DNA from 3 places in the Pullulanibacillus sp. KACC 23026 genome. Region 3 is predicted to be linked to each of the others. Evidence: riboswitches for the same ligand, from Rfam matches in the RefSeq annotation. Region 3 holds a riboswitch; each other region holds the start of a gene.
The links. Region 3 has a riboswitch for S-adenosylmethionine ahead of PU629_RS01155 (trans-sulfuration enzyme family protein). Riboswitches for the same ligand answer to the same signal wherever they lie in the genome.
Positions count from the first base shown of each region.

Region 1: linked by a shared signal. The riboswitch ahead of PU629_RS19095 (methionine ABC transporter ATP-binding protein) and the one ahead of PU629_RS01155 (trans-sulfuration enzyme family protein) in region 3 are both predicted to bind S-adenosylmethionine.
Region 2: linked by a shared signal. The riboswitch ahead of metH (methionine synthase) and the one ahead of PU629_RS01155 (trans-sulfuration enzyme family protein) in region 3 are both predicted to bind S-adenosylmethionine.

Region 1 is NZ_CP119107.1:4,119,236-4,126,882, forward strand. Features, by position in the region: gene PU629_RS19075 (VC0807 family protein) at 1-446, shown strand, start outside; gene solA (N-methyl-L-tryptophan oxidase) at 456-1,589, opposite strand; gene PU629_RS19085 (MetQ/NlpA family ABC transporter substrate-binding protein) at 1,662-2,519, opposite strand; gene PU629_RS19090 (methionine ABC transporter permease) at 2,570-3,232, opposite strand; gene PU629_RS19095 (methionine ABC transporter ATP-binding protein) at 3,222-4,259, opposite strand; SAM riboswitch class I at 4,343-4,448, opposite strand; gene PU629_RS19100 (hypothetical protein) at 5,318-5,677, shown strand; gene PU629_RS19105 (hypothetical protein) at 5,727-5,891, shown strand; gene PU629_RS19110 (glycoside hydrolase family 13 protein) at 6,037-7,647, opposite strand, start outside.
Region 2 is NZ_CP119107.1:1,828,081-1,835,727, reverse strand. Features, by position in the region: gene PU629_RS08535 (bifunctional homocysteine S-methyltransferase/methylenetetrahydrofolate reductase) at 1-1,590, opposite strand, end outside; gene metH (methionine synthase) at 1,610-5,053, opposite strand; SAM riboswitch class I at 5,307-5,418, opposite strand; gene PU629_RS08525 (YfhD family protein) at 5,565-5,762, opposite strand; gene PU629_RS08520 (HD domain-containing protein) at 5,936-6,559, opposite strand; gene PU629_RS08515 (peroxiredoxin family protein) at 6,906-7,400, opposite strand; gene fni (type 2 isopentenyl-diphosphate Delta-isomerase) at 7,436-7,647, opposite strand, start outside.
Region 3 is NZ_CP119107.1:240,186-247,832, forward strand. Features, by position in the region: gene PU629_RS01120 (MDR family MFS transporter) at 1-383, shown strand, start outside; gene PU629_RS01125 (phosphoadenylyl-sulfate reductase) at 676-1,383, shown strand; gene cysC (adenylyl-sulfate kinase) at 1,418-2,020, shown strand; gene cobA (uroporphyrinogen-III C-methyltransferase) at 2,071-2,844, shown strand; gene PU629_RS01140 (sirohydrochlorin chelatase) at 2,846-3,598, shown strand; gene PU629_RS01145 (precorrin-2 dehydrogenase/sirohydrochlorin ferrochelatase family protein) at 3,595-4,218, shown strand; gene PU629_RS01150 (hypothetical protein) at 4,282-4,428, shown strand; SAM riboswitch class I at 4,569-4,681, shown strand; gene PU629_RS01155 (trans-sulfuration enzyme family protein) at 4,840-5,997, shown strand; gene PU629_RS01160 (aminotransferase class I/II-fold pyridoxal phosphate-dependent enzyme) at 5,994-7,157, shown strand; gene PU629_RS01165 (hypothetical protein) at 7,336-7,647, shown strand, end outside.

The DNA.
Region 1 (7,647 bases), 920 kb from region 3:
TGTGGAACAGCACGTTCTATTCATTGGGACTAGCTTTTCTTTATCTTTTAAGTGTCCTGATAAAGAGGCCGATTTTTCTGCTATTTGCCTTGGATTTAATTGTCATGGATGGAAATGATAGAAAAATTAATAAGGAAATGCTTTATCGGCCTGGCCCTTTAAAAGTCTTTAACCTTCTCACTCTCGTTAATAGTCTTAAGGAACTCGTTTCTGCTTTTACCATGATGTACTTGATAAAAAACTTCGGGGTAGAAGCCTATCGCTTCGACATCCTGCTCGATCAAGCCTTTAGTTTCATCCTGTCATTGATTTCTATCTTCGGCTTTCTATACGCCTATAAGCTGGCTAACGAAATTGTGACTATCAAAAAATCACCTCTATATGGGAGCCGGCAGACGTCTTGCTTTAAGCTTGAAACGATTTACTACTTTTTCTGTAATAATTAATCGACTCCTCTAATTAAAACGAGAGAGTGCAAATAAAGAAAGCGCATCATCCCTTTTTCCTTCGAGAGCCATTTGGCACAATATTTCTCCGATGACACTGCCAAATTTAAATCCATGGCCAGAGAAACCTCCAGCAATAAGAATGTTACGATGCTCTGGATGATAATCGATAATAAAATGACTGTCGCTTGACCAGGTTTGTAGGCATGTCTTCCCTTGTCTAAGAGAACCATTTGCTCCCGGCAAGTAGGCCTGAAGACATTCGCGAAGCTCCCCTTCATCTTCCCAGTAGGAGCCAAAGTCCTGTACATGTTGACTAGGATCAATAGGCTGCCCGCCATCTGTTCTCCCTAGCTTGAGTCCTTCTCCTTTCACATTCGGGAATCCATAGAACATACGGTGACCTTCATCAATATAAAAAGATGGAAAATGAGTGAGATCATAGGTTGATTCGGTTTCAAACCAGCCAAATACCTTTCGCAACGGTTGAATCGGCAGCTGGAGAGAAGGAAGCAGCTTTCCTGTCCATGCCCCAGTCGATAGAATCACTTTTCTCGCAGAAAACGTCTCCTGCTCTGTTTGAACCATAACATGCCCATTTTTCGCCTCTACATTGACTACAGGCGTATTAATCAATACGTCTGCCCCATTCTTGATCGCAAGCTCCCTATAAGCCTGAATACAATTTTCACTATAGAGAAAGCCAGATTCCGGCTCAAAACAGCCCATAAAATGTTGCGGTAACTTTAGCCCCGGCCATCTTTTCATCACTTCATCCGCTGACAATTTCTGAAGGGGGAGGCTAAATTTCGCAGCGGAAGCTAATGTTTCATTAAGGAAAGGGGAATCCACCGCACCAATTCCTAGCACACCTGTTTTCTCAAAGATTTTATAAGTGGATTCCTCTTCTAACTGCTCCCACAATTCCTGAGCCCGTTTCACTAATGTGACGTACGCTCTTCCTTCTCCGTAAGCGTGGCGAATCATTCGAGTATTCCCATGGTGGCTGGAATTCGAATGCGGCGGATCAAAAGCATCTACGAGCAGCGTCTTAGCCTTTTGTTTTGCCAGAAAATAGCCCGCTGCCATTCCCATTGTGCCGGCACCGACTACAATGACATCATATATCGACTGTCGTTCCATTTGGTCCACTCTCCCATCGATCAGTTTAGAAAAAAAACGCTTGGACAAAAGCCAAGCGTTTTAAAAACCATGTTATTGATTGTAATTCGTAATTTGGTCAATTGGTTTAACAACAGGGATCGCGGCCCCTTTGTACTGCTTCTTAATAAAATCTTGAACTTGTTTTTCGTGGAAGATATCAACAATTTCTTTATAAGTCTTGTTATCTTTATCTTTTGTTTTTGCAGCAATAATGTTGACATAAGCTTTGTTGCTCGCATCTTCGTGGAAGATCGGATCTGTTGTTGGGTTTAATCCAGCGTTGATGGCCATGTCACAGTTAATAACAGAAGCTGTTGCATCATCAAGGCCTCGCGGTGTCTGCCCCGCATCAACTGGAGTAATTTTTAAATGCTTAGGATTATCTTTAATAAATTCGATCCCTTGAGTCCCGTTATAGCCGTCCTTTAGAGTAATCAGTCCTGCCTTTTGAAGAAGCGCAAGCGCACGGCTTTCGTTAGTCGCATCATTTGGCACAATAATTTGCGAACCATCTTTAATGTCTTTAACACTTTTCACTTTCTTGGAGTAAATGCCCATTGGCCAAATAGCCGTCGTCCCAATCGCAGACAAGTCTAAGTTATGATCTTTTTTAAATGAATCAAAATAGATGACCGTTTGGAAGGCGTTTAGATCAATATCTCCATTGTTTAATGCAATGTTAGGCTGTACATAGTCACTGAATTTAACGATTTGAATATGAATTCCCTTTTTCTTAGCAAGCTTTTGTACGAGATTCCAAGTTGGAAGTTCTGCAGGAGAAATCCCTACTTTTACAGTAACCGGTTTATTTGAATCCGAATTGCTGCTATCGCTATTTTGACTTGATCCGCAAGCAGATGCGGCTATAAGCATAAAGAGTCCAAGTACTACCACTATAATTTTTTTCATTCTGATAACCTCCATGTAGGTAAGAAAATGTCTATGTTAACCAGTAAGGATTATTTTCTCCTAATTTTCTTTGATAAATAATTTCCTAGTGCTTGAATAAGCCAAACGAATACGACAAGTAAAATGACCGTAATAACCATCGCTTGGGTTTTAAATTGCTGGTACCCATAAGTAATCGCTAAGTTCCCAAGACCGCCGCCACCGACAGCACCGGCCATGGCTGATGCTCCGATAAGTCCGATCGAGGCAATTGTCAAAGAAAGGATGATCGAACCGAGCGCCTCTGGTAAAAGAAAACGCCAGATAATTTGCCAAGGTGTTGCCCCCATTGATTGCGCGAGCTCAATGACCCCTTTATCAATTTCCAACAAGGAGTTCTCAACAAGTCGGCCAATGTATGGCGCCGTAAACAGCACCAGTGGAACAATCGCAGCAGTTGTCCCAATCGAAGTATGAACGATAAGACGTGTAAAAGGAATGATTGCTACCACTAGAATAATAAAAGGAATGGATCTAAAAATATTAATAATTATATTTAAAATGGTATAAACCACTTTATTCTCTAGGATACCTTCTTCTCTTGTGATGACGAGAATCACACCAAGCGGAATTCCAATTAGGATAGAAATAAGAAATGCCACGACAACCATGTAGAGTGTTTGCTCGACAGACTGAAGCAATTCCGGCCAAAACCAAGACCAATCAAATGCCATTTAGATCAACCTCCTTAATGTTAACCTCTTGGCTTTTGATAAACTGAATCGTCTTTTTGACTTCATCTTCATTACCAATAAAATCAACAATTAAATTACCAAAAGGGGTTCCTTGGAGCTCGGTTACCATGCCATGAATGACGCTGACATGGACGTCAAATTTCTTAGCAACGGTTGAAAGTAGCGGTTCACTCGTTGAATTTCCTTTAAAGATAATGCGATAAAGAAAATGGTCATTTGTTTGGTTTTCAATGAATCCCCGTTTGATGGAATCTGGAATACTATCATTCAATACCGTGCGCACAAAATTTTTCGCAATATCAGTTTGCGGATCAGAAAAGACATCAAGGACAGAGCCTTGCTCCACGATCACGCCACCTTCAATGACCGCCACTTTATCACAAGTATCACGGATGACATTCATTTCATGAGTGATCATTAAAATCGTAATGCCCAATTCATCTCTCACACGTTTTAATAGTTCTAAAACAGATCTTGTCGTATCAGGATCAAGAGCAGATGTCGCCTCATCACACAACAGAATATGGGGATCTGTTGCCAAAGCACGAGCAATTCCCACCCGTTGCTTTTGTCCTCCAGACAGCTGTTCAGGATACTGATGGGCTTTATCTTCTAAGCCAACAAACGATAAAAGCTCCATAACCTTTGCTTCGATTTCCTTCTTGGGTCTGCCCTCCAGCACGAGCGGCATCGCCACATTTCCGAAAACGGTTTTTGCTTGAAGCAAATTAAATTGCTGAAAAATCATCCCAATCTTTTTCCGCTCTTTTCTCAGTTCTTTAGGCGATAGAGATTGAATGTCCACCCCTTCAATAAGAACCTGTCCAGAAGTCGGACGTTCAAGAAGATTCACACAGCGAATCAAAGTACTTTTACCCGCCCCACTGAATCCAATGACGCCAAAGATCTCGCCTTTCTTGACTTCAAGATTAATGCCTTTTAAAGCAGTGACCGTCTTCGATTTACTTTTACCGTAAACTTTGTGTACATCTTTAAGAATGAGCACCGGTTTGACCTCCTATCTCTCAACCTATTTTTCACATCAAAAAACCTCTTTCATTCAAAATGAAAGAGGTTTACATGTATCGTACCTTATCTTTCAGAATGAAAAATAATTCTGCAGGAAGTAGCACCTTTCCCTTTGGAAGGTTGCTGGACGTCATCGGGCCTGTCCCTCAGTCTCTCTGGATAAGTGTTATATGAAATTATCAATAGTTCGAATCGAACATTCTCAATATTAAAAGATATACCCCAGAGTGTCAATCAGAAAAATGAGAGAAAGCAAACCGACAGCGCTATCATTCCTTTAATAGCAATGAAATATTTTTTTGAGTTTGGCTGAGCTTGTGGTATTTTCGGATGGTTTCTGGGACTTTGGAGGAGGTTCTAGGATCTTTCTCAAATTGATAGTGAGAAACATTGGCCTTCTTGGTTTTTTTGGGGATGTTCTCGGATTTTTGGCTGACCTTCTGGCATGTTTGGTCGACCTTCTTAGATTTTTGGCAAACCTTCTTGGATTTTTCTCAATTTGAATGTGGGCACATTGACCTTCTTGGATGTTTCGCGGATGTTCTCGGATTTTTGTTCGACCTTCTCAGATCTTTGGCTGACCTTCTTAGATTTTTCGCCAACCTTCTCGGATCTTTCTCATATTGAAAGTGGGCAACATTGACCTTCTTGGATTTTTTGGGGATGTTCTCGGATTTTTGGCCGACCTTCTGGCATGTTTGGTCGACCTTCTTAGATTTTTCGCCAACCTTCTCGGATCTTTCTCAATTTGAATGTGGGCACATTGACCTTCTTGGATTTTTTGGGGATGTTCTCAGATTTTTGGCTGACCTTCTGGCATGTTTGGTCGACCTTCTTAGATTTTTTGCCGACCTTCTCGGCTCTTTCTCAATTTGAATGTGGGCACATTGACCTTCTTGGATTTTTTGGGGATGTTCTCAGATTTTTGGCTGACCTTCTGGCATGTTTGGTCGACCTTCTTAGATTTTTTGCCGACCTTCTCGGATCTTTCTCAATTTGAATGTGGGCACATTGACCTTCTTGGATTTTTTGGGGATGTTCTCAGATTTTTGGCTGACCTTCTGGCATGTTTGGTCGACCTTCTTAGATTTTTTGCCGACCTTCTCGGCTCTTTCTCAATTTGAAAGTGGGCACATTGACCTTCTTGGATGTTTCGCGGATGTTCTCGGATTTTTGTTCGACCTTCTTGGATCTTTGGCTGACCTTCTAGCATTTTTAGCCGACCTTCTTGGATCTTTGGCTGACCTTCTTAGATTTTTGGCAAACCTTCTCGGATTTCCCATCGACCTTCTAGATTTCCACCCAACCTTCTCGGGTTTTCTACCAGGGCAAATTATGGGGGTTGAAAATATATGTTTCCACATTCATAATTCTATATTAAAACACGGAGACTAATACTGCTGAGTCGATGTTTCTTACGGAATATCCTATAGGAGGTCATCTTATGGATGAGCAGCTCCACTTGTTGGTGCAACGTTTAGAACTTGCTCAACAAGATTTCAACTATGCGGAGCCAGGACACGTTGACAGAGCTATTGATCATTTAGGGGCAGCTGAAATGGAACTGGCGTTGTATCTTCAGGAGACTCGACTTAGTCATGAAGCATGAGCAGCAATAGCCGCTCATGCTTTTTAAGTCGATATATAAACTTATTCAGTGATTATCCAACTAATTAGATGAAACCAAATGCTTAAACCTTAGCGTCTGGAATACTATTTTATGAAAGGATACCTTTCCTCAAACTTATTTATTCCTATAATTGATAAATCCTGGCTTCATGAGGGCGAAGGGTGGTAAATTGAATACTTTCTTTTTCGGTGACATCAGAGTAATTTGCTAATTTAAGCTGCTTGTTGGTTTCGTCGAGAACCGAATCCAATTTAAAAACTGTGGAGTGATCCGAATGATTAAGAATGATCAACCACAGCGAATCCTCCCATTTGCGAGTATACACGTAGAGATGCTCATCTCCCACTGACAGGTCGTTATAATCGCCATATACCATGACCGGATTCTCTTTTCTCATTTTTATGAGACGTTTATAGTAATAAAAGACAGAATCTGGATCTTCTAATGACTCTTTTACATTTATCTCTTTATAGTTTGGATTTACCTTAATCCATGGTTGACCGGTCGTAAATCCGGCATTGGCTGAATCATCCCATTGGATGGGAGTGCGAGAGTTGTCTCGGCTTAACAAAATTAAGCTATCCAGCACTTCGTTTGGGTCTCTTCCTTTGTCCACTTCTTCTTTGTATTTATTCTTCATGGCAATATCTTGGTAATCTTCAATGGAGTTGAAACGAACACCCGTCATTCCTATTTCTTCACCTTGATAAATATAAGGAATGCCTGGAAGTGTATGAATCATTGTCGCGAATAGCTTGGCTGACTCCTTGCGATAGGCTTGGTCATTTCCATAGCGTGTCACCTGTCTTGTATGATCATGATTGTTCAAAAACTGGGAGTTCGTCCCTTTCCCTTTTAACCCTTCATACCAGCGCTTTTGAATGTCCTTAAAGCGTTGCATGTCCCAAGTTGGCATATCGTCTGCCACCTCGAAATGAAATAAAGTATGAAGTTCATGACGATCTTCCCCTACGTAAAGGAGTCCATCTTCAGGTTTTACAAAAGGAATTTCGCCAACCGTCATAATATCATAGTGCCTGAACACTTCTCGGTTCATTTCTTGTAAATATTCATGAATTCCAGGATTATTGCCGAGATAATTAATAGTTTGGGGATGTTCTACATTCGGGAAGCCTTTTAATTTTGCTAAGAGATTAATGACATCGAGACGAAAGCCATCAATGCCTTTATCTAACCAGAATCTCATCATTTTATAAATTTCTTGTCGGACCTCTGGATTATCCCAATTCAAATCAGGTTGTTCGATAGCAAAGGAATGCATGTAATACTGCCCAGTTTTAGAATCATACTCCCAGGCAGATGGTGTAAAATAAGAACGCCAATTATTTGGTTCCTTTCCATCCACTGGATCTTTCCAAATGTACCAATCCCGTTTCGGGTTATTTTTAGAGGCACTTGATTCCAAAAACCAAGGATGCTTATTGGACGTATGGTTCACCACCAGATCCATAATGAGCTTCATTCCCCGTTCATGAACCGCTTTTAATAAGCGTTCCCATGTCTCCATATCCCCTGCTTTATCCATAATCCTATAATAATCTGAAATATCGTAACCGTTATCTATATCTGGTGATTCATAACATGGATTGAGCCATATGACATCAATGCCTAATTCCTTTATATAATCTAATTTATCGATGACCCCTTCTAGATCACCATAACCATCACCATTAGTATCATAAAAACTACGCCAGTATACTTGATAGACAACCGC
Region 2 (7,647 bases), 1.6 Mb from region 3:
CTGGGTCATGACATAATCAGCCCCTGCCTCGATTTTGCGTTTCAAGCGATCCATTGCCTTATTAAAGTTAAGCACATTGGGATTAAAGGAGGTGCCGATGACAAAAGTGGATGGAGCCTTTAAAGATTGTCCTGAGAAAGCGTGACCATTATTCAGTTTTTTTACCATTCTAATAAGCTCCGTAGACGACACATCGTAGACGGAGGTCGCACCAGGAAGATCACCAAATTTAGAAGGATCCCCTGTGACCAGTAAGATTTGATGGATGCCTAGTACATGCAGCCCCATTAAATGAGATTGCTGACCAATTAGGTTACGATCGCGACAGGCAATATGCACAAGCGGTTCCATGCCTCTAGCTTTAAGCAGACTAGCAAGTGCCATATTACTTACACGGACCGTACCGAGTGAATTATCAGCAAGTGTGATCGCATCCACACCTGCAGCATGGAGTGCCTCTGCCCCTTTAATATACTTTTCTACATTTAACATCCTCGGCGGGTCTAACTCGACGACAATCGTCGTTTCCTGCTTCACCTTTTCAAGTAAGGTTGGGGGCTTCACTCCATTGACCGAAAAAACGGCATCTTCCTTCGCAGGCTGGCTAGCCGATGCAGAAAGCGGCTCTATTACCTTTAAAGGCTTTTGACTTTTTATACCTGTGTCCCCTAATGTGAAGTCTGTCTGATCAAGACGATTTTTCAAGGCTTTAATATGATTAGGGGATGTGCCACAGCAGCCACCAATCAAGCGAATTCCTTTTTGGACCAGTTCCGTTCCAATGTCAGCAAAATAATCAGCATTCGCCGTATAAGCATATGCGCCGTCCTCCTCCATATGAAGCAATCCGCCGTTCGGCACAGCAGCATATGGAATACCGGGTTCAAGCGATGTTTGTTCATACGTCCGTAAAAGTCCGCTTAAACCTAATCGACAATTCAAACCAACCACATCTGCTCCTAATTCAACAAGCTGCTTGAACGCTTCTTCAATCGAATAGCCGTCTCGAGTCACCCCTATAACTAGGGGGGAAAGATTGGTGACGATTGGCAAATCAGTCAACCTTCTTACTTTTCTTAATGCTAAGCTAAGCTCCTGCAAGTCTGCATAGGTTTCAAGGATGAGGCCATCGACGCCTTCCTCTAACAAGGCTGATGCCTGTTCTTCAACTAAGTTTTCAATAAGTGCTTCTTGCTCTTTCGGATCCGTTTGTTTAATAAAATCAATCATTGAGCCAATTGTTCCAAAGACAAAAGCTGGATCAGTTGATTCCAATTGGGCCTCATATACGGCTTCACGCGCGATTTGAACAGACGCCCGATTAATCGCGTCGACCTGTTCACCCAATCCATAACGAGCGAGACCCACACGACTCGCACTGTAAGAATTCGTTTGAATCAGTCGTGCCCCCGCGTGCAAATAAGCACTGTGAACACCTTTAATAAGATGAGGGTCTGACAAGTTAAGCTCTTCAAAGCAAGAACGAATCGGCTGACCGGATTGATGAAGCAAAGTAGCCATTGCTCCATCGCCAATCAGATACCCTTTTTGAATTCTTGTACGAAAGTGTTCCCCATTAGACAGTCCCACCACTTCTCACTCCTCTACCCTATTCATTTTCTACACTAAAGTATTTGGCTTCCGGATGTGAGAAGACAAGTGCGGACACACTGGCTTCTGGGTCCATCATAAAGCCATCCGTCAATTCAACTCCGATATCTTCGGGATGAATCAAGCGAAACAATTTCTCCTGGTCCTCTAAGTTAGGACAAGCGGGATAGCCAAAAGAAACACGCAAGCCCTGATAACGGGCAATAAACCGTTCACGCATCGTCATCTCCTGCGGGTCGGGGAATCCCCAGCTGTCCCGAAGCATTTGGTGAACGCGCTCTGCAAAAGCTTCAGCCAGTTCAAGGGCTAATGACTGAATCGCATGAGAACGCAAATAATCCCCTTCATTCTTCCACTTTTCAGCTAAATCTCGGACACCACGACCGGCTGTGACAGAAAAGAACGCCACATAATCCATGACACCACTCTGAACGGGCCGGAGAAAATCAGAGAGACATAAATAAGACGGCTTTTGCTGTCTTGGAAACTGGAAACGTTCAATCACCGTCTTTTGATCATGCGGGTCATAAATTAAAACATCGTCTCCATCGGCTTGGGCGGGGAAGAATTGATACAGCGCATGAGTTTGAAGCAAATCTCCTCTTTCACTGATGTTAAGAAGTTCTTGAATCAACTCATACAGCTCGACTGCCTTTTGATCGCCTTCTTCAAGACTCTTAAGGACATTGCCTTTGAAGCCTAAATGTTTGCCGATCAGCATTTGGTAATTGATATAAGGTCGAATATATTTAATCGGATAATGACGCAGGATATGGCGCTCGAGGTCAGCCGGTTGATAAACAGGGGCATCCCGACGAATGGTCGAGTGCGCCTTTTTCTCGGTCGGTTCACGTCTAAGCTGCGCATCTGTAATTTTTTTTGCTTCCATAGCTTGACGTGCTTTTTCCAGCTCTTCAAGCAAAGCTTCACGATTAGCACTTTGGACGAGACGGTTTGCAAAATCAAGACCTTCCATGGCATCCTTCGCGAACATGACAGGAGGCTCATACTGCGGCTTAATTTTGGTGTACGTGAACTTTTTCGTAAGAGCCGCCCCGCCGACTAGCAGCGGGGCCTTCACGCCTGCTTTTTGTAAATCGTCTGCTGTTACGACCATTTGCTGGGCAGATTTGACGAGAAGACCCGACAGGCCGATCATATCAGGTTCGTGTTCACGATAAGCTTGAATAAGCTGTTCGGGGGGAACCTTAATTCCCAAATTAATGACCTCAAAGCCGTTGTTCGTTAAAATGATCTCCACTAAATTTTTGCCAATATCATGGACATCCCCTTTGACCGTTGCAAGAAGGATCTTTCCCTTATTGGCCGTTTCCGTTTTCTCCATAAAGGGTTCAAGATGAGCAACAGCGGCTTTCATAACCTCCGCGCTTTGAAGCACTTCTGCAACAATCAATTCATTTAAATTAAACAAGCGTCCGACTTCCGTCATGCCGTCCATTAACGGACCATTAATAATGTCCAACGGCTTTGATTGTTTCAGAGCCTCATTCAAATCGTCAATCAAGCCCTGCTTAGTCCCTTCCACTACATATTGAGCGAGCCGCTCATTTAAAGGTAACTGTGGACGATTCTCTGGCGCAACTGGCTTTTTCTTGCGATAAAAGGCCGTGAATTCCTGAACAAGTTCATCTGTCGTCTTAAAAAGGAGATTCTGGGCCAGCTCACGTTCTTCCTTAGAAATCGAGGCATAACGCTCTAGCTTTTCTGTGTTGACAATCGCGTAGCCTAACCCCGCCTTTGTGCACTCATATAAAAAGACGGAGTTCAGCACCTCACGTCCTGCAGGAGGAAGACCGAAAGAAACATTGCTTATTCCCAAAATGGTCGGGCACTCCGGAAAGTGCTCTTTTAATAAACGGATGCCTTCAACGGTTTCAAGTGCGGAGCCAATGTACTTGGCGTCACCCGTTCCAACGGGGAAGGTCAGTGGATCAAAAATAAGATCCGATCGCTCAAGACCATATTTATTAACAAGGAGGTCAACTGATCGTTTGGCCACCTCGAGTTTCCGTTCACGAGTTACGGCCATCCCTTCTTCATCGATCGTTCCGACAACTAGAGCGGCCCCATATTTTTTCGCTAATCTCGCAAACCGAGCAAGCCGCTCTTCCCCGTCTTCTAGATTCGTAGAGTTGATGATCGCTTTTCCTTGGGATTGCTTTAGTCCGAGCTCAACCACCTGAGCATCCGTTGAGTCGATCATGAGCGGAACCTTGACCTTTCGAACGACTTTAGAAAGAAAAGCTTCCATGTCTTCGTTTTCCTCGCGATCAGGGTCTGCCAGGCAAATATCAATGACATGAGCTCCCGACTTCACTTGATCTCTTGCAATCTCTGAAGCTGCTTCATAGTCGCCTTCTTGGATTAACCGCTTAAATTTTCGCGAGCCAATGACATTCGTCCGTTCACCCACCATTATCGGGCGATTATCCTCTTCCAAAAACAAAGAGGTCAGGCCTGATACGGCATGGGAATGGACAGCCGGAAGCGTTCGAGGCGCTTTCCCAGCGACTGCTTGTCGAAGCTCAGCAATATGATCAGGCGTCGTGCCGCAGCAACCGCCGACCACATTCAACCAGCCCTGTTCCGCAAAGTCGGCCATCTTTTTCGCAAAACTAACCGGTGTTTCGTGATAGTGTCCTTCCTCATCTGGAAGACCTGCATTCGGATAACAACTGACGCCGGATTGGGCCAATTCGCTTAGAGTCCGAATATGGTCGCGCATGAATTCAGGGCCTGTTGCGCAGTTCAAGCCGACTGATAAAGGCTTAAGGTGCTCCACGGATAGATAAAACGCATCAATCGTTTGCCCGGCAAGCGTCGTTCCCATCGGCTCGATTGTTCCTGAGATCATCACAGGCAGCTCTTTTCCTAACTCCTCAAAAGCTTGGCGGATTCCAAGACTGGCTGCTTTTACATTTAAAAGATCCTGTGACGTTTCCAAAAGAAGGACATCTGCACCGCCTTCAATCAAACCTCGAGCCTGGATTTTATAAGATTCAGAGAGTTCTTCGAAGGTCGCTCCTCCCGTGACCGACAAACTTTTGGTCGTAGGTCCCATCGCCCCTGCCACATAACGTCTCCACTTACTCGTGGAGTAGGCGTCCGCCGCCTTTCTAGCTAATTCAGCCGCTTTTCTCGAAATCTCTTCCGCTCGTTCTGCCACTTCGTATTCCGCTAACACAAGCGGTGTCGAACCAAAAGTATTGGTCGAAATAATATCCGCACCCGCTTCTAGATAGTCGCGATGTATCGCCTCAATGACATCAGGACGAGTAAGATTCAAATATTCATTGCAGCCATCTAACTCAGGGCCGCCAAAATCAGCCTCCGATAATTGTTTTTGTTGAAGAAGCGTTCCCATTCCACCATCTAAAAGAAGAATGCGCTGTTTCATCGCCTGCTGTAAAGTTGTATCCATTGCGTGCTCCTTTCGTAACCTAGACTGACATATCATGTTATGTGCCTCTTCGCTAAATGCATGGCAGGAAGAATCGACTTATGAGAGTTTGAGCTGGAATAGCCATTTTTTTCAAAAATATCACCGTTCAGCTTTGTCATCATGTCCGCAGCGGCTCATTCATACCGACTATGATTTTTCCATTAATCGTTTCCCAAACAATAAAAAGAGCCTTTCTGTCAGCAGAAAGACCCTTGGTTAGTTATAATTGGGGCTCTCATCTGCCAGAACACACGTCTGCTGGAGTTAGCACCGTGAAAAAAGCACACTTTTTTCCGGTTGCCGGGCTTCATCGGGCCAGTCCCTCCACCTGCTCTTGATAAGAGAACATATTCAATTCATGTCAGTTAATCGTCTTGATTTTTATATAATTCAAAATTTACATGTGTTTTATCTGATTGTCAATGGGTTTTTTCAACTTTGATCTAATATTAGAAAAGCTTTGAGAGCGGTTGCCCTCAAAGCTTTGACTTTAGTGCTTCTCTTTTTTTCGTTCCACTTCTGTTGGAGAATAGCCTTGCCGCGCCTTTAAATCGTACACCTCATCCAGCTCTCTAGCCAATTCAAGCTCTTCCCCTTGATCATACGGGCGTTTTAATTGTTTCGGCGTTTGAGGCAATGTGGTTGAATTCCCATCACGATTTACACGCGTTTTATGCTGGCGGCCCATTTATCTCAAACTCCTTCCTAATAGATCGAAAATGAGAAACACACTCCATGTTTTAAATGGAGACCCTTTTAGCTTGTTCCCTCAGTCAGGATCTATTCAAAAAAGCCTCCCATGGCGCGTTTTGACGCCGCCAACACTAGCGGATTGACAGTTGGAGCCTCCATTCTAGGGGTTCAGCCCAGTTCATTATCCAATTGATCAAGATAATGGTTCATAAATTCAAGTCGTGACTGGGCCATTCCTTTAGCTGCCTCTGTATGCATCGCATCACCTAACCGAAGAAGTTTTTGATAAAAATGATCAACGGCATACCCTTTACCGTCTAGCCCGCGGTCTTTAGAAAAAGGATCCTTCTCTTGATAAAAGGGTCTTTTCATAGCCGCACTTGTTGCAAAACAACGCGCAATCCCTATCGCGCCCATCGCATCTAAGCGATCCGCATCCTGCACAATTTTTTCTTCGATCGTCTTTGGAACTATTCCTTTTGAAAAAGAATGATGACGAATACAGGTGAGGACTGCCTCCCTTTTTTCGATAGGAAATTGATGGGTCTCAAGTAATTCTCCAGCAAGTTCTGCACACAAATCGCCGGATCGTGAGGAAAAAGGGTGGTCCTTTGGCAAATTAATCAATTCATGAAGAAGAATAGCCGTCAGAACCACCTCTTCATCCGCTTCCAATTCCTTTTCTAATATCGCTTGTCCATTTTTAAATACTCGCTTAACATGCAGGACGTCATGAGCCGGATCCGCTGACGAAAGTTGCTCAGCTATTTCTATGTAAGGTTCAAAATACACGGTCAAACCCTCCCCTTTATTTATTTTGTTGTGAAGGACCCTGCTCACTTGTTTTCGCGTTCGGCCGTAAGCAGTTTTTCAAACGCTGCCTACTCATGTCATCACCTATTACCCCTTCGGCACCATTTCTCAGGGGGGGGGAGTCGTTTTTTTGCGCACCATTGCTCGGGCGGTGGCGGCCTCCGTTTTCGTGGGGAAGCTTGGCTTACCCACCAATTTGGCTCTCATCTCGCTCGTTTTCGTGGGCAAACTTCTCTTGCACACCATTTTCCCGGTTGCGGCCTCTTTTTTCGTGCGCAAACGGCCCCCCGTCTCATCCCATGCTGTAATTTCCCTATGTCCTAAATCATTCAACTAGAACCTTGCTCAAAAGTTCATGGACCGTAGCCGTCAATTTGTCATTTTTTAGGAGGTCTGCTTGGTGCCTTCCCACATAGCTATAAAGGATCGTTTGTTCAGGTGACACTAAGAAAATGCTAGGCCTTGCGATGTTAAATGCATCGTATCCAATTGGATGATAGACATCAAAAGCCTTAATGACATCCCGTGACTCGTCAATTAAAACCGGAAAGGGCAGAGGATTCTTCTCTAAAAACTTAATCACCGGATCCTTCTTCTGACCCAGAATCGAGTAAACCGCTAAACCCAATTGCCGAAACGTTTCCATATTTTGACCAATTTGCTCAAGGTGATTACGACAGCTATGACACCAAGTTCCCCTATGAAAAATTAGTAGAGCAGGCTTTCCTTTCCAATCCTCTGATCGATAGACCAAGCCATCTGCCCCTTCAAGTACAAACTGTGGAAGTTGGCTTCCTAGCCGAAGACCTTTCTCTTTCACTATGTTTCGACGCTCCTTTATTCTTTAGTTTAGCTTCAAATACGAACTATCTGTTTTAAGTGTGGCGTTTTGCGCAAGCTCTCCACATTCTGGTGGCCAACAGCAAACATGACCATTTTCAGTTCCATTTCAATCGTTTCAAAAGCACTAAGAACTGCCTCCGTCGATTCATCTGCTCCCGCCAATAATCGGCGCCCGAAACCGACAAGCTGTGCGCCTAACCCAAGCGCTTTTGCTGCATCGAGAC
Region 3 (7,647 bases):
TGTTTTTTATTACCATTCTTTACAGCATTCGAATGCTCGGTCAAGTGATGGTCATGATGCCGGCCTCTACAGCAGGGTTAAATGAGCTCCCTAGACGATTAATTCCCCATGGGTCAGCGATGGGGAATACGCTCCGCCAAGTGGCAGCATCTGTAGGGACTGCCATTCTAGTAACGGTTATGACGACAGCAGCAGAAGCGAACGCGAAGGCGCCTCATGGTATGACACCGGCCATTCTCGGTGTAAATCGTGCCTTCTTTATTGTATTGCTCCTAACAGCAGCCGCTTTATGTTTATCTTTTTTCATAAAGAAAACGAGTCCGCCTGAGGAGGAGATACTTCGCCTTCCCAAAACCTCTCGGGCAAAACGGGCCCGAGCCTAAAGTTAAGTTAAAGGAAACACCCAGGTTTGCTATAGAGAAAAATAGATCGTGAAAAGTAAGCCAAATGGCTTGAAAAGTTAAGGGTTCGGGGTTATTCTTGAAAGAAGGAAACAAGAAGATGGTAATGGATACAGGTACCCATATCGTAAAACTTGTTGGGTGCTCTTTTCTTTAATATAAAACCAAGTAATCTGATTTGAATTAGCGGAATTGATGGTCTGATTTTTCGGAAAGCTCGCTTTTTGTTTCGTCTCGGTTACTGATAGAACACTAAAAACGGGGGAAGCTAACCATGATTACTTATAATAGTTGGGGTGAAGCGGCTCATCCAAACTTTTCATACGATGATGCACTAAAAGGAAGTAAGAAGGTTTTGGAATGGGCCTATGAAGAATATGGTGAAGAAATCGTCTATGCCTGCAGTTTTGGCATTGAGGGGATTGTCTTAATTGATTTGATCAGTAAAGTTAATCCGACAGCAAAAGTTGTTTTTCTTGATACGGACTTTCACTTTAAAGAAACCTATGAGTTGATTGATAAAGTAAAGGCGATTTATCCAGCGCTTAATATTGTGATGCAAAAGCCTGAATTAACTCCAGGAGAACAGGCCGTTCAATATGGGGAGGCATTATGGAAGTCGCAGCCTGATCTTTGCTGCAGTATTCGAAAAGTGGAACCGTTGAAAAAAGTATTAACGGGTCCAAAGGCATGGCTTTCAGGTTTGAGAAGAGAACAGTCTGTCACTCGTGCTAATGTTGAATTTCTTAATTTGGATCATAAATTTAAAATGATTAAGGTTTGCCCTTTAATCCATTGGACTGAGGATGAGATTTGGGCGTATGTGAAAGCATTCGGACTGCCTTATAACCCGCTTCACGACCAAGGTTATCCAAGTATCGGCTGTGAATATTGCACATTGCCGGTGGCCGCTGGCGGGGATTCACGTTCAGGTCGCTGGTCTTCGTTTAATAAGACAGAGTGTGGTCTTCATACGAGATGAGACAGGATTTTTAAATAACTAAGGAGGAAGACTCGTGGCAACTTCAGAAAATATTGTTTGGCATTCCACATCTGTTACAAAGAAGGACCGTCAGAAAGCAAGTGGTGAGCGAAGTGCCATTATCTGGTTCACCGGACTGTCCGGTTCTGGGAAATCCACACTGGCTAATGCTGTTGAGGTCGAATTATTTAAGCGAAATGTAAAGACATACCTGCTAGATGGTGACAATATTCGCAGCGGTCTTAACAAGAATTTGGGCTTTTCTGAAGCCGATCGAAAAGAAAACATTCGTCGGATTGGAGAGGTCGCAAAGTTATTTGTGGATAGCAATACCATTGTATTGACGGCCTTTATTTCTCCTTTTATAGAAGATAGGGAAACAGTCCGACAGCTCGTTGAAGAAGGAGAATTTATCGAGATCTATGTGAAGGCTTCTCTAGAGGCTTGTGAGGGCCGTGATCCAAAGGGCCTTTATAAAAAGGCGCGTGCGGGTCAAATCAAGGATTTTACAGGAATTGATTCTCCTTATGAAGCACCCGAGCATCCAGATCTTGTTGTGGATACGGAAAAGGAAACAATCGAAGAATCAACCGCGAAAATTGTGGCGTTTTTAAAAGAGCAAGGAATTATTGAATAGTTAATTGTTCATTTTCAACAAGAAAGAAACCAAGGGAAGGAGGCCGACCGATGCTAGGCAAAGTTTACCTTGTCGGGGCAGGACCTGGTGATCCGGATTTAATCACGGTAAAAGGGTTGAAATGTATTCAGCAAGCAGATGTGATTGTTTACGACCGACTAGTCAATCAGGAGCTGTTAAACGAGGCAAAAGAGCAGGCGGAGTTAATTTACTGCGGTAAGTTGCCCAACCATCATACCCTTCAACAAGAGGCGATCAACCGTCTTTTGGTTTCCCATGCTGAAAAAGGTAAAATCGTGACCCGTTTAAAGGGAGGCGACCCCTTTATCTTTGGAAGAGGCGGGGAAGAAGCGGTTAAGCTTGCTCAGTATGGTATTCCGTTTGAAATTGTGCCAGGTGTGACGTCGGGCTCAGCTGCTGCCGCTTATGCAGGGATACCGCTGACTCACCGAGAATACAGCGGTTCTGTTGCCTTTATAACCGGTCATGAAAAAGCCGGGGAAGTGGATGAAAGCAAGTGGAAAACCTTGGCTAATGGGATCGATACTTTGGCCATCTATATGGGGGTACGGGAGCTGCCCAAAATTGTAGCGAACTTGGTGAAGCATGGAAAAGCCGCTGCAACTCCGATCGCTCTAATTGAATGGGGAACGACATCCAAACAGCGAACGGTCACCGGCACGCTTGAAACCATTGTGAGGCAGGCGGCAGAAGCCAAGATACAAAACCCAACGATGATTGTTATAGGTGAGGTTGTATCTTTACGAGAACAAATTCAGTGGTTCGATTCTCTTCTTAACAAACGGGTTCAGGAGGTCCTGTAATATGCAAGCCGTTCTCTATATCAGTCATGGAACCCGGGTAAAGAGAGGGGTCGATCAGGCTGTCACTTTTATCCAGTCTTGTATCGAGCACGTTCCTGTCCAGATCCAAGAGATTTGCTTCCTCGAATTAGTCAATCCTTCTATTAAAAAGGGAATTGAGAGATGTATTAAGCGCGGGGCTACCGATATATTGATTCAGCCCGTGCTTCTTTTAGCGGCGGGACATGTCAAGCAAGATATTCCAAGAGAAATAGCCGCGATCAGCAAAGATTACCCTGAAATTCGCTTTCACTTTGGTGATCCATTTGGTTGTGATTCTAAGATTATTGATATTCTATCTGACCGAATCTATGAAAAAGGGACTCCAGTCTTGGGGAATTCTGCCGTTTTGCTTGTTGGAAGAGGAAGCTCAGATCCAGATATTCAGGAGGCGTTTAAGGACATTAGTCAGCGCCTATGGGAGAAAGAAGCGATGCCTGTCAGTACTTGTTTTCTAGCAGCTTGTGAGCCTCTCCTTGGCACAGGTCTGAAGAATGCCAAAACCTCTCCCTTTAAGCAAATCTTTGTGATTCCCTATCTCATGTTTACGGGTCTTTTAATGAGGGAGATGGAGGAGGCCATTGAGGCGCTTCAATCTCCTGACCAAACCTTTTATCTTTGCCGGCCTCTTGGTTCTCATAAGAATCTGAGAACAGTCTTGGTGGACCGGGTTATGGAAGGTTTAAATTTAGAAGAGGTTGAAGAAGTAGGATGAGCGGGTATCCAATTGTTTTAGATATTAAAGGGAGAACAGCCCTCATCATAGGCGGCGGCCAAGTGGCTTTTCGAAAGATGGAAAACTTAGTCAGAGGGGAAGCAAGAGTGACGGTCATCAGTCCAAATCTTCACCCTTCATTTAAGGGGTATCTGGAAAGAGGAGAGATGACCTGGATTAAGAGGGACTATGAGGAGGGGGATGAAGAGACCGCTTTTATTGTCATTGCGGCAACTGATGACAAGGCGTTAAATGCAATCATTGCGAAGCGTGTCTCAGATCATCAGCTTCTAAATGTGGTCAGTCAGCCGAGCCTCGGGAATTTTTCCTCACCTGCTCTTGTTACGAGAGGTAAACTGACGATTGCCATTGCTACAGAAGGGGCAAGTCCATTGCTTACCAAAAGAATCAAGCAAGAGCTGGAAGAACGCTTTGAACCGGAATTTGACAAGTATGTGGATTTCCTCGGTCAGTGCCGAGCTCTAATAAAGAACGACCAACTTAAGGAGCAGGAAAAACACCTTTTGCTCAGCGCCTTGCTTGAGCCCATCTATCACTCCGAGGGAGAGCAAAAAAAAGTTCTTGATGATTATGAAGGTTTTAAAGCTAACTATCTATAAGGGCGCAGACTTTTCGATTAATTAGAGGAGTCGGCCTTTTTTACGTTCAAAGAGTAATGCCCGTTGGTACTATCGCGCTTTCCTGTTATTTTAGCAGACGAGTACAAAGCAACGATTATTTTTAAGATTAACGGCTTATTAATGGTGGTTTTGGCTGTTCTATTAATCGCTTGTTCAAAGAGGTCAGACGGTATGATTAGTGTGGTTTAAACAAGAGGATGACCTGTTCGGTTAATCTTTTTTTAGTGATAAAGAATGGTTGACAGCACAGATGTTATCGGAGTAAAGTAATAATTATAATTCCCGTCTGAAAAAGGGGAGTTTGTCCTCTTTAAAAAATTTAATACCTTCTCTTATCAAGAGTAGGCTGAGGGACTGGCCCGATGACGCCCGGCAACCGAAAAAAGGATTTTCCTTTTTCACGGTGCTAACTCCAGCAGAAAATTTTTCTGACAGATGAGGAACTTAACTTCTAGTTTTTAAGATTAGGTCTTTCTCGGTTGGAGAAGGACCTTTTTATTATTTTTAGAGGGCTGAATCTTTGCTTTTGTTTAATCTAAATATTTTTAAAAATAAAAAGGTTTTTTCAATCATTATGCAACATTTGGAGGATGGATAGGGATGAAATTAGAGACAAAATTGGTTCAATCAGGGAATCGGAGGGATCCGCAGACTGGAGCTGTTGTTCTTCCAATCTATCATTCGACAACGTACTCGCATCCGGCTCTCGGGACAAGCACGGGTTTTGACTACTCGAGATTGGATAATCCAACCCGCCGAGCTTTAGAAGAAACCGTCGCTTCTTTAGAAGGGGGTGCGACAGGGCTCGCCTTTGCGTCAGGCATGGCAGCGATTGCTTGTATATGTCAGTTGTTCAAGCCTGGTGACCACATTATCTCAAGTGATGATCTTTATGGCGGTACTTATCGTTTGTTTGAACAGGTTGTTAAACCCTATGGAGTCGACTTTACGTTTGTAGATACAAGGGAACAGTCAGCAATTGCCGAAGCCATTCGCCCAGAGACGAAAGCGATTTTTATTGAGACTCCGAGTAATCCTACAATGAAGATTTGTGATATTCAGGCATGTGTGGCTCTAGCTAAAAAACACGGAATATTAGTTATAGTTGATAATACCTTTTTGACACCTTATTTTCAGCGCCCATTAGAGCTAGGTGCCGACCTGGTTATTCATTCGGGTACCAAATATCTTGGCGGCCATAATGATGTTCTAAGCGGGATCTTGGTCGCAAAGGATGAGGAATTAGGAAAAAGTCTTCAATTCTATCAAAATTCACAAGGGGCTGTTCTTGGTCCGCAAGACAGCTGGTTAATGCTTCGCGGTCTTAAGACGTTAGCGCTAAGAATGGAAGCACATGAGACGAATACAAGACGTGTTGCTGAATGGCTACAGGATCACCCCATTATTAAGAAGGTCTATTATCCGGGGCTAAAGGATCATCCAGGACGTGCCATTCAAGAGAAGCAATCAACGGGGTATGGCGGGATGATTTCCTTTGATGTGGAGAATGCGGAGCTTGTCCCTCACATTTTGAAAGAGTTAAAAGTCATCACCTTTGCCGAGAGTTTGGGTGGTGTTGAATCGCTCATGACGTATCCTGCTGTGCAAACACATGCGGATATTCCAAAAGAGATCCGTGATGCGATTGGCGTGACCGATACACTTCTCCGATTCTCAGTAGGGATCGAACATATTGAGGACATTTTATCTGACCTGGATCAAGCCTTTAATAAAGCGAAGGGGAGCGTGAAACGATGAAGTTTGAAACGTTAAACCTACATACGGGAGTTGAGGTTGATGGGCAAACGGGAGCGGCAAGTGTTCCTATTTACCAAGCCTCAACCTTTCATCAGTTTGACTGGGATCAACCTCCTGAATTTGATTATGCCCGATCTGGAAATCCAACGAGACAGGCGTTAGAAAAAATCATCGCTGAACTGGAGGGGGGAAAGGCTGGCTTTGCATTTGCATCGGGAATGGCCGCAATCACGAGTGTCTTTTTAACCCTTGAAGCGGGAAGTCATGTGGTGGCCTGCGAGGATATTTATGGGGGGGCATTCAGAGCCCTTTCGCAAATTTTTCCTAGACTAGGGATTACAACTACCTTTGTTGACCTTACCGATCTCTCTCAACTAGAGAAAGCGGTCCGTCCAGAGACGAAAGCGATTTATATTGAAACCCCTTCTAATCCACAGCTTCGGGTTATTGACTTAAAAGCAGTGGCTCAATTTGCCAAAGAAAAAGGTCTATTGTCCATTGTGGATAATACCTTTATGTCACCTTATTTGCAGAACCCCCATGCCCTTGGCTGGGATGTTGTGATTCACTCTGCAACCAAGTTTATTGGCGGCCATTCTGATGTTGTAGCAGGACTCGTGACCGTTAACTCAGAGGAACTGTCGCAAAAAGTGTACCAGATTCAAAATGGTTTTGGCAGCATATTGGGTGTTCATGATTCATGGCTTGTGATGAGGGGAATTAAAACCCTTTCAGCACGGATGAAGCAAAGCCAGGAAACCGCGCAAAAGCTTGCCGCTTATTTTGATCAGCATCCGCTGGTTAAGCAGGTGTATTATCCTGGATTAGCGCATCACCCCGGTGCTCTCCTGCATCAATCGCAAGCTAAAGGCCCGGGAGCGGTTCTTTCCTTTGAATTGGAATCAGAAGAGGCGGTTCGCCGTTTAGTCGAACACCTTCGACTTCCGTTGTTTGCCGTCAGTCTAGGGGCTGTAGAAAGCATTCTTTCTTACCCGGCACGCATGTCTCATGCAGCGATGCCGCGTGAAGAACGGCATGCACGAGGGATATCGGATGGTCTTCTCCGATTATCGGTTGGACTAGAAGACACAGATGATCTGATTGCGGACTTCGACCAAGCCTTGGCAGCCATTGCAGCCGCAGCCTCTACAACAAAATAAATAATTGGTGGGGGCAGTCCTCTATTGACAGACTAACTGGTCGATGGGGTCTGTCCCTTCCTATGTCATGTTTTTCTAATTCTAATGGGGAAATGGGACACTGAATTTTAGGTTGCGGCATAGAGTGGCAGTAAGATCATTTTTTAACCCTGAATAAAAAAATAGGAATAGTGAGGTTATGAATGTGTCAAAGCCCTATATAAACCCTAAAATATCACCTGGCATTAAAAAGGGAAATCATTCTCTTGAAAGCCAATCTCCCAAAGTCGTTATTTACAGCCCTTTAAATGAATCGGTGACCCGATTAGAAGAACAGAATCAAGATGCCTTGAGAACCCTCTCTGACCTTAATCAGCTTATTAACAATCTTCTAGAGGTCACGTACATGGATTCCAAAAAAATGGACCAACTCAATAAGCAGCAGGATATATTAATCGACGGGCAGATTGAAGAGAAGCAGGAGAGGACGGAGCAATTAGACAAACTCCAA